2 regions of the Rossellomorea sp. DA94 genome follow, and region 1 is predicted to be linked to the other one. Evidence: riboswitches for the same ligand, from Rfam matches in the RefSeq annotation. Region 1 holds a riboswitch; the other holds the start of a gene.
The links. A riboswitch is a leader RNA that binds a small molecule or an ion and turns the genes downstream of it on or off. The one in region 1 is predicted to bind glycine.
Positions count from the first base shown of each region.

Region 2: it holds a riboswitch for glycine, as region 1 does, so the genes downstream of both, P8596_RS23610 (amino acid permease) here and gcvT (glycine cleavage system aminomethyltransferase GcvT) in region 1, are expected to answer to the same signal.

Region 1 covers NZ_CP122397.1:2,938,095-2,941,273, forward strand. Annotated here, with positions in the region: gene gcvPA (aminomethyl-transferring glycine dehydrogenase subunit GcvPA) at 1-454, opposite strand, end outside; gene gcvT (glycine cleavage system aminomethyltransferase GcvT) at 471-1,577, opposite strand; glycine riboswitch at 1,675-1,754, opposite strand; glycine riboswitch at 1,758-1,849, opposite strand; gene P8596_RS15340 (DEAD/DEAH box helicase) at 2,024-3,179, shown strand, end outside.
Region 2 covers NZ_CP122397.1:4,583,046-4,586,224, forward strand. Annotated here, with positions in the region: gene P8596_RS23610 (amino acid permease) at 1-1,165, opposite strand, end outside; glycine riboswitch at 1,304-1,384, opposite strand; gene rlmH (23S rRNA (pseudouridine(1915)-N(3))-methyltransferase RlmH) at 1,504-1,983, opposite strand; gene P8596_RS23620 (CxxH/CxxC protein) at 2,078-2,236, opposite strand; gene P8596_RS23625 (S1C family serine protease) at 2,347-3,179, opposite strand, start outside.

The DNA.
Region 1 (3,179 bases):
GGCCAGCACTCAGCATTGCTGCCTCTGCAAGGGCCGTCCCCCCATCATACATAGAGGAGTTGGCTACATCCATTCCTGTCAGTTCACAAATCATCGTCTGGAATTCAAAGATGGCTTGAAGTTCCCCTTGGGAAATTTCAGGCTGATACGGCGTATACGCTGTATAAAACTCTGATCGTGATAATACGTGATCTACGATGATGGGCATGTAGTGATCATAGACCCCTGCCCCGAGAAACGATGTATGACTTTTCAGGTCAGCATTCTTCGCTGCCATTTTAGTCAGTTCCTTTACCAATTCCGTTTCGGACTTCGCTTCTTTGATGTTGTAATCCCCTTTGAAACGAACCTGTTCAGGAATATCTTCAAATAGATCGTTAACGCTGTCTACTCCTATTTGTTCTAACATTTCCCTTTGATCCTGCTCTGTCATCGGTAAATAACGATGCTTCATGACCGTCATTCCTCCCCTATTTCTTTGGTCTTTTATAAAAAGGTGTTGATGCCACTTTCGCTTTAAGCTTTTTCCCTCTGATTTCAACCAATACTTCTGTATCCAATGAAGTGAATTCTTTATCAAGCAATGCCAATCCTATATTTTTCTTTAATGTAGGAGATTGTGTCCCTGTTGTGACTTCCCCTATTTCTTCTTCACCTGAAAATACTTTGTAGCCATGACGTGGAATGCCGCGGTCGATCATTTCAATCCCTACGATCTTTCGTGGGGCTCCTTCGTCTTTTTGTTGTTTCAGTACTTCCTGACCGATGAATGGCACCTCTTTATTTACTTTTACAGCGAAGCCAATTCCAGCTTCAATCGGTGTGATGGATTGAGAAAGTTCTTGGCCATAAAGTGCAAGATTCGCTTCAAAACGCAAGGTATCACGTGCACCAAGTCCACACGGCAGTACGCCATGCTCTTTGCCGGCAGCTAAGATCGTCTTCCAGATTGAAGCAGCATCACCTGCAGCACAATAGATTTCAAAACCATCTTCACCTGTATAACCGGTACGGGAAACGAGTGCAGGTTTACCATCTATGTTCACTTCCGTCTGAAATTTAAAAAAACCGATATCACTCAATGTTTGTTCATTTGTAATTTTTTGTAGAACTTCTTCCGCAAGAGGGCCTTGAAGTGCCAATTGCGCCATATGTTCAGAAATATTATTAATTTCAACTTCTTTTGTCTGATGTTCTTTCAGCCATTTGAAATCTTTATCTATATTTGCTGCATTGACAACAAGCAAATAATCATTGTCTTTAATTTTATAAACAAGTAAATCATCGACCGTCCCACCGTTTTCGTAGCACATAGCCGTATACTGAGCGCCTCCGTCTTTCACTTTGGAAACATCATTTGTCATCACTTTTTGTAAGTAGTCAAGAGCCCCTTCACCCTTCACTTCAATTTCTCCCATATGAGAAACGTCGAATAGTCCTGCCCGGGATCGTACCGCTTCATGTTCTTCCTTAATACTTGAGAATTGCACTGGTAAAGCCCAGCCACCGAAGTCGATGGTCTTTCCTCCATACTCTTTGTACACTTCGTATAAAGGTGTTTGTTTTAACTCTGACATGACTTTTCCCCCTTTATTTTCCTTACATGCATAATCCTTAACCACGTTTTATCCCATGAAAAAAGGACAGAAAAACCCCTTTTCATAAAGAAGTTTTCTCTGTCCTTGCACCTGAAAGTTTACCGAAGAACGGCTTTCCCCTTTGGTGGTTTCCTGAGTCGGAAACACTCTCCAGAGTTGCGTCCAACAAGAGTCTTTTTGCCTGAGAGATTCACACTTAAACGTGCTTGCTCCTTCGGCGCTGTATGCACAGTCTCTCCCCTTGTCATCATTCGCCAATATTCCTTGAAACAATTGGTCATACTAGAAATATACAGAAGAAATGTTGTAAATGTGAATGTTCGGATTTTCGAGTTTTTCTAACAATTGAAAATCTATTTTCATCCTACCATTAAATACGAGTTTTGAGCAATCATTTTTATAAGAATTAAGGAGATGTTTTTCAGATGAATGTTGAAGTTATATTTGATGAAGAGTGGGGAGAAGGTCTCGAGAATTTAATCGAAAATGATGGGCCATGGGGGAACTGGGAACTTTATAAGCTCGCCATCGAATTCGAGCATCATCTTGCAATTCCGAACTTTGAAGGCCTGCAGGCTCCAAAACATTTGGCAAACGTCACTCCGCTCCCTCATCAGCTGGAAGCAGCGAAACAGGTTGTGGAAACGATGAATGGAAAAGCCATCCTTGCAGATGAAGTCGGACTCGGGAAGACGATCGAGGCAGGATTGATATTAAAAGAGTACATGATTCGGGGTTTAGTAAAAAAAGTATTGATCCTTGTTCCTGCTTCCCTCGTTTCTCAGTGGGCGTATGAATTGAACAGCAAATTCTTCATTCCTGCCGTGCCCCAGAGAAAGAGCTATGTGTGGGATCAATGTGACATCGTAGTCTCTTCCATGGACACTGCTAAAAGAAGTCCTCACCGGGAAAAGGTGTATGAACAGGATTATGACCTGGTGATCATTGACGAAGCTCACAAACTGAAAAATCATAAAACAAAAAACTATGAATTTGTGCAGAATCTAAAGAAAAAATTCTGCCTGCTTTTGACTGCCACACCTATCCAAAATCGCGTAGAGGAAATCTTTCATCTCGTTTCCCTATTAAAGCCGGGGCATCTCGGCAATGAATCAGGATTTACTGACAGATATAAAAAAGGAGATCGTTCGCTTCAGGAGGATGAACATTTAAAGAGCCTCATAAACAAAGTGATGATCCGTAACCGCCGTGGAGATACAGGTATCGAATGGACAAAGCGCCATGTAAAGACGGTGTTGATCGATTTCAATGAAGCTGAAAGGGATCTGTATAACAGTATCGATCTGCTCAGGGGGAGATATGATGACTGGGCCAATTCAAGTTCCTTCTCCCTTTTGACTTTACAAAGAGAAGCATGCAGCTCACGCGAAGCTGTTTTTTACACCCTGAAGAATATGCTTGAGAAGAAGGAATCACCTACCCCGGGCTTTGAACAGTTGATTGGGACACTGATGAAAAAAGTAGAAAATGTCACGATGAACTCCAAGGCTCAGAAAGCATTGGAAATCGTACAATCCATCAATGATAAAGTGATTATTTTCACCGAGTACCGGGCGACAC
Region 2 (3,179 bases), 1.6 Mb from region 1:
CGTGTAAGTGCGGACGGGTTTTTTTATACTTAATATGACAGATCAGAATGATACCCCAGACCCAAATAAAGCAAATGGCACTTATCGTGGTCACGATACCAAAGGCCTGTTCCGGTATAAGCTTACTTAACAAAGCACCGACCGATATGACCAGTGTGGATAGGAATAACCCGTTACCCGGTACATGGTTTTGATTTAGTTTGGAAAAATGAGGTGGTGCCTGATGATCTTTACTTAAATGATACAGAATCCGGCTGGTAGAAAACATTCCGCTGTTACAAGCGGAAGCAGCTGACGTCAAAACGACAAAATTAATGACCCCTGCCGCCAAAGGAATCCCGACCAGGCTAAAGGTTTTCACAAACGGACTTTCTGCCGCATTCAGTTCCATCCATGGATTAATGAACAAGAGGACGGTAAGAGCTCCCACATAGAAAAATAAGATTCTCAAAGGGATTTTATTGATGGCAGACGGGATATTTTTCTTCGGATTGGACGTTTCCGCTGCCGACACTGCGACTAATTCCACACCGACATAGGCAAAGATGACCATTTGGAATGAGAGTAAGAAACCTGATATTCCGTTTGGAAAAAATCCGCCATGCTCCCAGAGGTTTTGAACCGTAACAGCCCCCGCTTCTGTCTGGAGCCCCATCACTAGCAAAACGACGCCAAGGGCAATTAATCCAAGGATGGTGATGACCTTGATTAAAGCAAACCAAAATTCCAATTCCCCAAACAGCTTGACCGTTAATAGGTTCAGTCCCAACAATATGATGACACAGATGAGGGCAGGGACCCATTGCGGGATATCAAACCAATATTTCACATAAACACCAACAGCGATCACATCGGCCATCGCCGTCATGATCCAGCAAAACCAATACGTCCAACCTGTAACAAAGGAGAACCGGGGACCAAGATACTCTTCTGCAATGTCTGTCAGCGATTGAAACCCTGCTTTCGATAACAACAACTCCCCAAGCGCCCTCATCACAAAAAACAGGGCAATACCCACAATCAAATATGCCAAGATGATAGAGGGACCTGCAAGCTGTATCGCCTTACCGGAACCTAAAAATAGTCCCGTACCAATCGTCCCCCCGATGGCGATCAGTTGAACGTGCCTGTTTGATAGATCCCTCTTTAATTCTCGTTGTTCCAACCTTAACTCCTCCTTACAACCAGTATAAATAAGCATAAAAAAAAGAGATTGGAAGGGCTCCAATCTCGTGGTCATAAGAATAACAAATACAATTTATCATGCTAATAATAAATATTACCTGCACGCCAAATACATATCCGATACTCTTCTGTCCTTTTGCCTGAGATAATGAACCCTTCGGCGCCGCGGATCTCCCGCGGTCTCTCCAGAAGCTGCTCCTGCCATGGGATGATCCATAGCAATCATAGCTTTCTATTAATTATATTTTTCGCTTAACGTTTCACTGTCGAATAGTTGATAATTTTAAGGGGTGTTGTGGATTTTGTCAACAGAAGGGATTATTTATGATACGGTTCCCCCCGATTAATCCGAAACGCCCGATAAATCTGCTCCACCAATATCAACCTCATCAGCTGATGCGGAAAGGTCATCTTCGAAAACGAAAGCGTCTCATTGGATCTCTTGATTACGTCATCACTCAAACCCAATGATCCCCCGATCACAAACGCCACTTTACTTTTACCGTAGGTTGCAAGCTTATCCAAGTTATCGGCGAGGTCTTCTGAAGAACGCATTTTCCCTTGAATGGCAAGGGCAATGACATGATGATCGTGTGAGATCTTCGCTAAGATCCGTTCACCTTCTTTATTCTTCACCTGCTCCATTTCGGAGTCACTCAATACTTCTGGTGCCTTTTCGTCTGCCAACTCTACAATTTCGATTTTTGCGTACGCACCGAGACGCTTCACATATTCGCCGATGCCCTGTTTTAAATATTTTTCTTTCAGCTTTCCAACCGTTACTATTGAGATGTTCACTATCCACACTCGCTTTACAAACAATTTACAAACACGTTATCCACAGAAATTATCCACATATCCACAATACCTGTCTTTATATGGTATGGGAATATTAGTTCGCCACTATATATACGGCGTTATTCCCACAATATTCACAGGTTGTGGATAACTTTTTGTCTTCAGAAAGCTCCGTTAGTTGAGGCGCCACCTCATGCTCATCGACGACAATATCCATGGCCAATTCTACATGCTCCAAGCAGCAGTAAATCATGTCTTTTCCTCCCTAAATGTAGTTTATATACTTATCCACAATCATCATATCATGTAAAGAAAAAGCAGGAAAGGGCGCATTGCCTTCCTGCTTTTCACTTTATCCACATTCTATAATCGGGATTCATCCGTCAGTTTCATCGTGACTTCTTTCTTTTTACCATCTCTGTAGAAGGTGACTTTCATTTGATCGTTCACTTCTTTTTTATTATATAGATGCTTCCTCAAGTCAATTACATTCTGGACCTTCTCACCGTCTAGCTCGGTGATGACATCAAGCTCTTGTAGTCCTGCCTGCGCAGCAGGTGAATTCGGAACGGTTTGTCTGATCATCACACCATAATGGATATCCTTCGGCAGCTTCAAGGTTTCCTGCTGGTGATAGGCAGAAATCTGATTGACATCTTCCAGTGTCACACCCATTGCAGGACGCTTCACTTCTCCGTATTGCTCAAGGTCTTCAATGATAGGTCGAGCAGAATTAATCGGGATGGCAAGTCCGATTCCTTCCACCGCTTCCTGGGCGATCTTCATGGAGTTGATGCCGACCAGCTGACCTGAAATATTGATAAGGGCTCCACCGCTGTTACCAGGGTTGATGGCTGCATCGGTTTGCAGAACCTCTGCGTTCCAATCCTCCATCCCGTCCTGATTGATGTCGACAGGAATCGTTCTCTCCACACCTGAAACGACACCCTGCGTCACGGAACCTGAGAATTGAAGTCCAAGGGGGTTCCCAATGGCGATGACAGGCTCACCCGCTTTGAGCTCATCCGAATTTCCAAACTCGGCAATATCGTCATCCTTGATCTTGCTTCCCTCGATTTCTATGACGGCAAGGTCTGTCCAAACGTCAGTACCACGGAGTTTAGCAGGAACCTTTGTACCGTCTGCGAGGGTGACCTCCAATTGGTCAGCCCCTTCCACAACGTGATTATTCGTCA